DNA from 2 places in the Sphaerisporangium sp. B11E5 genome. Region 2 is predicted to be linked to the other one. Evidence: riboswitches for the same ligand, from Rfam matches in the RefSeq annotation. Region 2 holds a riboswitch; the other holds the start of a gene.
The links. Region 2 has a riboswitch for cobalamin ahead of ABGB17_RS21070 (ribonucleoside-diphosphate reductase subunit alpha). Riboswitches for the same ligand answer to the same signal wherever they lie in the genome.
Positions count from the first base shown of each region.

Region 1: another riboswitch for cobalamin. It lies ahead of cobN (cobaltochelatase subunit CobN); the one in region 2 lies ahead of ABGB17_RS21070 (ribonucleoside-diphosphate reductase subunit alpha).

Region 1 covers NZ_JBDPMD010000015.1:84,972-89,934, reverse strand. Annotated here, with positions in the region: gene cobJ (precorrin-3B C(17)-methyltransferase) at 1-637, opposite strand, end outside; gene ABGB17_RS16745 (precorrin-8X methylmutase) at 640-1,260, opposite strand; gene cobG (precorrin-3B synthase) at 1,257-2,459, opposite strand; cobalamin riboswitch at 2,471-2,679, shown strand; gene cobN (cobaltochelatase subunit CobN) at 2,709-4,963, shown strand, end outside.
Region 2 covers NZ_JBDPMD010000023.1:25,925-30,887, reverse strand. Annotated here, with positions in the region: gene ABGB17_RS21080 (response regulator transcription factor) at 1-191, opposite strand, end outside; gene ABGB17_RS21075 (ribonucleotide-diphosphate reductase subunit beta) at 287-1,282, opposite strand; gene ABGB17_RS21070 (ribonucleoside-diphosphate reductase subunit alpha) at 1,318-3,594, opposite strand; cobalamin riboswitch at 3,719-3,927, opposite strand; gene ABGB17_RS21065 (dihydrofolate reductase family protein) at 4,072-4,650, shown strand; gene ABGB17_RS21060 (ABC transporter permease subunit) at 4,667-4,963, opposite strand, start outside.

The DNA.
Region 1 (4,963 bases), on a different contig from region 2:
CGGCGGGGGTGGTGGCGCGTTCGACGTACCAGGCGTCGTCCAGGCGGCCGGCTTCGGCGAGGGCGTCGCGGACCTTCTCGAAGGTGCGGCCGAGTTTCAGGACGGCGGCGGAGTCGGTGGTGCGCAGCTTCTCGGTGAGGACGTCGGCGGGCAGCGTGCCGGGCAGGACGGTCAGCGTCTCCTCGTGCTCCACGAGCGGGCGCCCGAGTACGGCCGAAGCGGCGCTGACCGAGGTGACGCCGGGCACGACCTCGGTGGGGTAGCGGTGGGCGAGGCGCTTGTGCATGTGCATGTAGGAGCCGTAGAAGAGCGGGTCGCCCTCGCTCAGCACGACCACGGTGCGGCCGGCGTCCAGGTGCGCGGCCAGGCGGGTGGCGCATTCGGCGTAGAAGTCGTCGAGCGCGCCACGGTAGCCGCCGGGGTGGTCGGTGGTCTCGGTGGTGAGCGGGTAAAGCAGCAGCTCCTCCACCTGGCCGTCCCGCATGTACGGCAGGGCGATGGAGCGCGCGATGCTGCGGCCGTGCCGCGCGGCGTGGTAGGCGATGACGTCGGCCTCGCCGATGAGCCTGGCGGCCTTGACCGTCACGAGTTCCGGGTCGCCGGGACCGAGGCCGACGCCGTACAGCCGTCCCGTCATGCTCACTCCGCCTCGCTCGCGACGGCGTTGACCGCCGCCGCCGTCATGGCACTGCCGCCCCTGCGGCCGTGCACCACCAGGAAGGGCAGACCGCTCTCGGCGAGGGCCAGCTTGGACTCGGCCGCGCCGATGAAGCCCACCGGGACGCCGAACACCGCCGCCGGACGCCCCGCTCCCTCCTCGACCAGTTCGAGCAGGCGGAACAGCGCGGTGGGGGCGTTGCCCACGGCGACGACCGCGCCGTCAAGACGGCCCCGCCACAGTTCGAGCGCGGCGGCGCTGCGCGTGGTGCCGAGGCGCGCGGCGAGCTCCGGCACACCGGGGTCCCCGAGCGTGCACACCACGTCGTTGCCCGCGGGGAGCCTGCTCCTGGTGACGCCGGCGGCCACCATCATCGCGTCGCACAACACCGGCGCTCCCGCTTTCAGCGCGGCGCGGCCCGAGGCGACGACGTCCGGCGACCAGTCGAGATCGTCCACCAGGTCGGTCATGCCGCAGGCGTGGATCATGCGGACGGCCACGGCGGCGACGCCGGTCGGCAGGCCGGCGAGGTCCGCCTCGGCGCGGATGGTGGCGAACGAGCGCCGGTAGATCTCCGGGCCGTCGCGCAGGTAGTCGTTCACCGTTCCCTTTCCGGAGCGCCGCCGGGGACGGCGGGCTCGATCCTGTATCCGGCCCCGGTGGCCACGTACTGGAGCACCGGCCCACGGGGCAGCCCGCAGCGGCGTTCGCACCCCGACCAGTGGACGGGCGCGCCGCCGGGCTCGGTGCGGCCGGACACCCAGCGGGTCACGTCCTCCTGGACGTCGGCGAGCGCCTTGGCGCAGCCGGGACGGCCGGCGCAGGCGGACACGCCGGTCCACGGCGAGGCGGGGTCACCGACCAGGCCGGCGGCGGTGAGCGTGCGCGCCGCCTCCCCGGCCCGTTCCCTGGTGAGGTCCGGCAGGACGACCGTGCGCCACGGGGTGAGCCGCAACGGGCCGCGGGAGACATCGGCCAGGGCGTCCGCCTGGCGCGCGGTGAGCCGCCCGAGGGGCACCACGACCTCCAGCGCCATCCGTCCGTCGCGCTGCGGGAGCGGCCCGGCACCGGCGACCCGGGGCGGCGGGTCCACCCACCGCGCGGCGCCGTACGCGGCGGTGTCCAGACGGGCGGCGACGCGGGCCGGGCCGTCCTCCAGGTCGGCGACACGCCAGGCGCCGCCCTGCGCGTCCCGCTCGGCGAGGAACGCCTCGGCGGCGGCGATCATCAGGGGGACCGGATCGGCGGTGGCGAGACCGGGGTCCGCGCCGGCCAGGAAGACGACTCCAGGTGTGTCGTCGTCCCCGGACGCGGCGTCCGGGACGAACGTGACGTCCGCGCCGAGGCCCGCCACGTCGCCCGTGCCGTCGTCCAGGGCGAACAGGAAACGGCCCGGCAGGTCCGCCAGGGCGGGGTGCGCGCACAGAGAACGGTCCAGCCGCGTCACCAGGGGGTCGGTGTCCACCAGGCCGGACAGGCCCCGGCCGGCGAGGGGCGAGGCCACGATGTTGCGCACACGTTCGTGGGTGGCGGACGGCAGCAGGCCGGCGGCGGCCATGCGGGCGGCGAACTCAGGGGCGGAGCGCAGGCCGCGGACCTGGACGTTCGCCCGGGACGTCAGCTCGACGACGCCGGAGCCGAGCGACTCCGCGCACGCGGCGAGCTCGCGGAGCTGCGCGGGGGTGAGCGCCCCGCCGGGGACGCGGACCCGGGCGAGCGGGCCGTCGGCCGCGGTGTGCACCTGAAGTGCCCCGGGACACGCGTCCGGCGCCGCATGTCCGGAAAGGTCACCTCTGCGCACGATGAGATAGTAATGCCAGTTCTTCCGATGGTCTCGGGGGCGTAATCTCCTCGGTAGGCGATGGCGGACGGAGGAAGCCGGTGCGAAGCCGGCGCGGTCCCGCCACTGTGACCGGGGAGCGACCCCCGCCGTGAAGCCACTGCCCGGCGACGGGTGGGAAGGCCGGGGTGAGCGTCGATCCGGGAGCCAGGAGACTCCTGCCATCGCGACACCTGCGAACGGGGCGAGGACCCCGAGGGAGGACGCCTCATGGCGCCGTCACGGCCCGCGATCCTGCTGTTGTCCACGTCCGACACCGACCTGCTGAGCGCCCGGTCGAGCGGGGCGGCGTACCGCCTCGGCAACCCGGCGCGGCTGGCCGCCGACGACCTGCCCGCCCTCGTGGAGGACACCGATCTCGTCGTGGTCCGTCTCCTCGGCGGGCGCCGCGCCTGGGAGGACGGCCTGGACCACCTGCTCGCCGGGCCGCGCCCGGTGGTCGTGCTCGGCGGGGAACAGGCGCCCGACGCGGAGTTGATGGAGCTGTCCACGGTCAGCGCCGGCACCTGCGCCGAGGCGCACGCGTACCTCGCGCACGGCGGCCCGGCCAACCTCTCCGAGCTGCACGCCTTCCTGTCCGACACCGTGTTGCTCACCGGCCGCGGCTTCGCGCCGCCCGAGGCCGCGCCGTCCTGGGGCACACTCCCGCGCACCGCCGCCCGCGACGACGGCCCGGTCGTCGGCGTGCTGTACTACCGGGCGCACCACATGGCGGGCAACACCGCCTTCGTCGAGACGCTCTGCCAGGCCGTCGAGGACGCCGGTGGCCGCCCGCTGCCCGTCTTCTGCTCCTCGCTGCGCACCGCCGAGCCCGCACTGCTTGACACGCTGCGGGCCGCGGACGCCCTGGTCGTCACCGTGCTCGCCGCGGGCGGCTCCCGCCCGGCCACCGCGGGCGCCGGGGGCGACGACGAGGCGTGGGACGTCGGGGCGCTCGCCGAGCTGAACGTGCCGATCCTGCAGGGCCTGTGCCTCACCACGAGCCGGCGCGACTGGGAGGAGGACGACGACGGCCTGTCCCCGCTGGACGCCGCCTCCCAGGTCGCCATCCCCGAGTTCGACGGCCGCATCATCACGGTGCCGTTCTCGTTCAAGGAGATCGACGAGGACGGCCTCACCGTCTATGCCGCCGATCCCGAGCGTGCCCGGCGGGTCGCCGGCATCGCCGTGCGGCACGCGCTGCTGCGGCACGTCCCGCCCGCGGGGAAACGGCTCGTCGTGATGTTGTCGGCGTACCCCACCAAGCACGCCCGCATGGGCAACGCCGTCGGTCTGGACACCCCGGCGAGCACGGTACGGCTGCTCGCCCGGCTCCAGCGGGAGGGCTACGACCTCGGGGACGGCTTCCCCGGGGTGGCCGAGCAGGACGGCGACGCGCTCATCCACGCGCTCATCGCGGCCGGCGGGCAGGACCAGGAGTGGCTCACCGAGGAGCAGCTCGCCGCCAACCCGGTGCGGATCCCCGCGTCCGCCTACGCGCGGTGGTACGGCACGCTGCCCGCCGGCCTGCGCGAGGCGATGGAACGGCACTGGGGCCCGCCGCCCGGCGAGCTGTTCGTGCACGACGGTGACATCGTGCTGGCGGCGCTGCGGGCGGGCAACGTCGTGGTGATGGTGCAGCCGCCGCGCGGCTTCGGGGAGAACCCCATCGCCGTCTACCACGACCCGGCCCTGCCGCCGAGCCACCACTACCTGGCGGCCTACCGCTGGTTGTCGGCGGAGTTCGGCGCGCACGCCATGGTGCACGTGGGCAAACACGGCAACCTCGAATGGCTGCCCGGCAAGTCGGCCGGCCTGTCGGCGTCGTGCGGCCCCGACGCGGCGCTCGGCGAGCTGCCCTTGGTGTACCCGTTCCTGGTGAACGACCCCGGCGAGGGCACGCAGGCCAAGCGGCGGGCGCACGCCGTGCTGGTGGACCACATGGTGCCGCCGATGGCCCGCGCCGACAGCTACGGCGACATCGCGCGGCTGGAGCAACTGCTGGACGAACACGCCACCATCGCGGCGATGGACCCGGCCAAGCTGCCCGCCATCAGGGCGCAGATCTGGACGCTCATCCAGGCGGCCCGGCTGGACCACGACCTCGGCATGGAGGACCGGCCGCACGACACCGAGTTCGACGATTTCATCCTGCACGTGGACGGCTGGTTGTGCGAGGTCAAGGACGCCCAGATCAGGGACGGCCTGCACGTGCTCGGCGTACCCCCGCACGGGGCGCAGCGGGTGGACCTGGTGCTGGCGATGCTGCGTGCCCGGCAGATGTGGTCGGGCACCCACACCCTGCCCGGCCTGCGTGAGGCCCTCGGCCTGCGCGAGGACGGCGGCGCGTCCCTGGCGGCCGTGGACGCCGCCGAGGCGCTCGCCCGCGCGCTGGTGGAGGGCATGGAGGAACGTTCCTGGGAGCCGTCGGCGGCACCCGAGGTGGCCGCGGCGGTGCTCGGGCCGGCGGGCAGGGACGCACCCGG
Region 2 (4,963 bases):
TCCAGCCCGGGCAGCAGCCGGTCCAGGACGACGACGTCGGGCTCGGCCTTGGCGTAGGCGGCCAGCGCCTTCTCCCCGTCGCCCGCGACCCGCACGTCGAATCCTTCGGCGGCCAGCCGCAGCCGGACCGCCTTCGCGATCGTCTGATCGTCCTCGACCACGAGGACGCGCCGTTGCCGGGGGATGGCCATGGACGGAAAGCGTAGGCCCCGCCCGTGCAGAAGAGCCGTCCCGATATGTGCAGATCTCGTGCACCGCGGCCGGCGCAGGCGGGCCGCGGGCGGGCTCAGAACTCGGCGTCGAAGGTGACGCCGCCCGTCACGGCCACCTGGTAGGCGGAGACGCGGCGTTCGAAGAAGTTGGAGAGTTCCTGGACGTCCTGGAGCTCCATGAAGGCGAAGGGGTTCTTCGCCCCGTACAGCGGGGGGATGCCGAGCTGGGTCAGGCGGCGGTCGGCGACATGCCTCAGGTAGGTGCGCATGTCGGCCGCGGACAGGCCGGGTACGCCCTGGCCCAGCAGGTCCTCGGCGAACTGGGCCTCGCACTCGACGGCTTCGGAGAGCATCTGACGTACCTGGGACTTGAGGTCCTCGTCGAACAGGTCGGGTTCCTCGGTGCGTGCGACCTGGATGACGTCGAACGCGAAGGCCATGTGCTGGGATTCGTCGCGGAAGACCCAGTTGGTGCCGGAGGCCAGGCCGTTGAGGAGGCCGCGGGAGCGGAGGAAGTAGACGTAGGCGAAGGCGCCGTAGAAGAACAGGCCCTCGATGCAGGCGGCGAAGCAGACGAGGTTGAGCAGGAAAGCCCGCCGGTCCCGCTTGGTGGTGAGGCGCCGGAGATCGGCGAGGGAGTCGATCCAGCGGAAGCAGAACTCGGCTTTGCGGCGGATCGAGGGGATGTTCTCCACGGCCGCGAACGCCTCGGCCCGTTCGGTCTCGTCGGGGACGTAGGTGTCGAGCAGGTTCAGGTAGAACTGGACGTGCACCGCCTCCTCGAAGAGCTGGCGGGACAGGTACAGCCGGGCCTCAGGCGCGTTGACGTGCTGGTAGAGGTTGAGCACCAGGTTGTTGGCCACGATGGTGTCGCCGGTGGCGAAGAACGCGACCAGGCGGCTCACCAGGTGCCGCTCGGCCGGGGAGAGGCGGCCGAGGTCGGCGAGGTCGGAGTGCAGGTCCACCTCCTCGACGGTCCAGGTGTTCTTGATCGCGTCACGGAAGCGGTCGAAGAAGAGCGGGTAGCGCATCGGGCGCAGGGTGAGGCTCATGCCGGGGTCGAGCAGCATCGGGTGTTCTTCCTTCTGGGACGGCTCGGCCGGGGTCACTGGCAGGCCTCGCAGGACTCGGGGTTCTCCAGGGAGCAGGCGTCGGGGGTGAGCGGCACGGTGGCCTGCTGGATGCGCGTGGCGGGGCGGGAGCGCAGGTAGTAGGTGGTCTTCAGGCCCGACTTCCAGGCGTACAGGTACATCGAGGAGAGCTTGTCGATGGTGGGTGCGCCCATGAAGAGGTTGAGCGACTGGCTCTGGTCGACGTACGGCGCCCGGGCCGCGGCCATGTCGATCAGCGCCCGCTGCGGGAGCTCCCAGGCCGTGCGGAACAGGTGCCGCACCTCGGCGGGGAGCCCGGTGACGCCCTGCACGGAGCCCTCGGCCTGACGGATCGCGGCCCGCACCTCCTCCGTCCACAGGCCCCGGGCCTTCAGCTCGGCGACCAGGGCGTTGTTGATCTGGAGGAACTCGCCGCTGAGGGTCTCGCGCTTGAACAGGTTGGACACCTGCGGCTCGACGCACTCGTAGCAGCCGGCGATGGAGGCGATGGTCGCGGTCGGGGCGATCGCGATGAGCAGCGAGTTGCGCAGGCCGTGCGCGGCGATCTTGGCCCGCACCTCCGCCCAGCGGCCGGACGTGGGCACGCCCCACAGGTCGGGCTGCAGCCGTCCCCGGGCCGCCCAGGTCTGGTCGTACGCGGGGTGGGGGCCGGAGCGCGCGGCGAGGCCGGCGGAGGTGTCCAGGGCGGCGAGGCAGATCTCCTCGGCGATCCTGGTGGACAACTCCCTGGCCTCGGGCGAGTCGAACGGCAGGCGCAGCGCGAAGAACACGTCCTGCAGCCCCATGACGCCGAGCCCCACCGGGCGCCAGCGCGGGTTGCTCGCCGCGGCCTCCTCGCTGGGGTAGTAGTTGACGTCGATCACGCGGTCCAGGAACGTGACGGCGGTGCGCACCGTGGCGCGCAGCCCTTCCCAGTCCATGCCGTCGCCGCCGAGGTGGGCCGCGAGGTTGACCGAGCCGAGGTTGCAGACCGCGGTCTCGGTGTCGCTCGACACCTCGATGATCTCGGTGCACAGGTTGGACAGGTGCACCACGTTGCCCGGCTCGGCGGCCTGGTTGCACAGCCGGTTGGCGGTGTCCTTGAACGTCATCCAGCCGTTCCCGGTCTGCGCCAGGGTGCGCATCATCCTGGCGTACAGGTCGCGGGCCCGTACCTGCCGCACGTACCGCCCGGCGGCCTCGGCCTCGCGGTAGGCGGTGTCGAACGCCTCCCCCCACAGGTCGGGCAGTTCGGGCACCTCGTCGGGGTCGAACAGCGACCAGACGCCGTCGGCCTCGACGCGCCGCATGAACTCGTCGGGGATCCAGTTGGCCAGGTTCAGGTCGTGCGTACGGCGGGTGTGCTCGCCGGTGTTGTCGCGCAGTTCGAGGAACTCCTCGACGTCCGGGTGCCAGGGCTCCAGGTAGACGCACGCCGCGCCCTTGCGCCTGCCGCCCTGGTTGACCGCCGCCACCGACGCGTCCAGCGTGCGCAGCCACGGCACGATGCCGTTGGAATGCCCGTTGGTGCCGCGGATCAGCGCGCCGCGCGAGCGCACCCGCGACCAGGAGATGCCGATGCCGCCGGCGAACTTCGACAGCCGCGCCACCTGGGCGTAGCGGCTGTAGATCGAGCCGAGGTCGTCGCGCGGCGAGTCGACCAGGTAGCAGGAGGACATCTGGGTGTGCCGGGTGCCGGAGTTGAACAACGTCGGGGAGCTCGGCAGGTACGCGAGCGACGACATGAGCCGGTACAGCCCGACCGCCTCCTCGGCCGTCCAGGCCAGCCCGCACGCCACCCGCAGCAGCCAGTACTGCGGCGTCTCCACCACCAGCCGTGTCGTGGGGTGCCGCAGCAGGTACCGGTCGTGCACGGTGCGCAGGCCGAAGTACTCGAACCGCAGGTCTCCCCCGGCGTCCACCGCGCCGTCCAGCTCGTCCGCGTGCGCCGCCACGAAGTCCGCGGCCGCGTCGCCGATGAGACCCTCGTGGTGGCCGAGCCGTACCGCCTGGCTGAACGAGGCCACGCCCTGGCCGCGCGCCTCGTCATCGATCCGCGCCGCGAGCAGCCGCGCGGCGAGCCGGGAGTACTGCGGCTCCTCGCCGATCAGCTCCGCGGCGGTCCGGATCGTCAGCCGTTCCACCTCGGCGGCGCCCGCCCCGTCGTGCAGCCCGCTGAGCGTCCTGGCCGCCACCCGCTGGGGGTCGACGTCGGGCAGGTCGCCCGCCCATCGCTCCACGGCCCGCACGATCGCGGCGTGCGCCGTCAACTGGTCCTCGGTGACCGTCACGTTCTCTCCTCGCGAACTCGGCCCACATGGCCGGGCACGCGCAGGAGGCACCGCCGGGGAACACGTCCCCGCGCCGGAGCCGCGGGCCGTCCCGCGCGACCCCGGACCTGCCGCGTGCCCATGGACGGCACGCGGCGCGGCCGGCAGGTCTTCGGACTCGTGGGCGCCGTGCTCGCTTCCTACTGGCCGTCGCTTCCCGGGCCTTTCGGCCCAGTGCCATGTGACGGCGGTCGTTCCCACTCACCGCTGCGGGGCAGTCCCGGATTCCCACCGGGTTCCCTCTTGCCCCGGCCGCCCTCGACGAGCGACCGGACCGGCTGCACGGGACACCATATATAGGTGATCCGGAGATGTCACATCCAACATGTCGTGTTCAGGGGCTCCCGCGAAAATGTCGGAGCCGACTGTCAGACTGGCGCCGCGCCACCCTGACACAGAACACCGCGACATGAGCCCGCGGAACACCTGGGAGATGTGATGAGCCGCGTAGTGATGCACAACGTCGTGTCGGTGGACGGCTTCATCGCCGACGCGGAGGATCGGGTCGGCCCTCTGTTCGACTGGTACTCCAACGGCGACACCGAGCTCGTCGACGGGGGCGGGCTGAAGGTCTCGCGGGTCTCGGCCGCGTACGTCAAGCCGATGTGGGCGGGCATCGGGGCGATGGTGATCGGGCGTCACCTGTTCGACATGACCAACGGCTGGGAGGGGTCGCCCCCGGCGGGTGAGCATGTGGTCGTGGTGTCCCACCGGCCCAAGCCCGAGGGATGGCACCCCGAGGCGTCCTACCACTTCGCCGGCGACGTGGCGGCGGCGGTCGCCAAGGCCAAGGAGCTCGCCGGGGAACGCGTCGTGGCCGTGGCGGCGGGCAACGTGGGCGGGCAGGCGTTCGCTCTGGGGCTGGTGGACGAGGTGGCGATGGACGTCGTGCCTGTGGTCCTCGGTTCGGGCAAGCGGTACTTCGGGCCGGTGGACACCCAGCATCTGCTCGACGACCCGCACACGGTCATCCAGGGCGACCGGGTGCTGCACCTGCTCTTCCGGGTCCGCCGCTAGGCCCGGGTGTGCCGGGTCACAGGTCGCGGCGCACGAAGGCCACCGCCGCCACGACGAACACCAGGACGATCCAGACGGCGGTCCAGACGAGGTAGGCGGGGGTGAGCGGGGCGTCGCTCAGGAACGGGGAACCCCCTTCCATGGCGGGGCCGGCGAGCCGGGCGAGGGCCGACGGTTCCTGGAGCGCGTGCATGGCGCCGCGCCACAGGCCGTCCGTGGGGAGGAGCACCCGTGAGACGGTGCCCACCCGCGCCACGCCCTCGTTGTGCAGAGCCTGTCCCACGCTGCCGATGACGCCCGCGACCCACGTGGC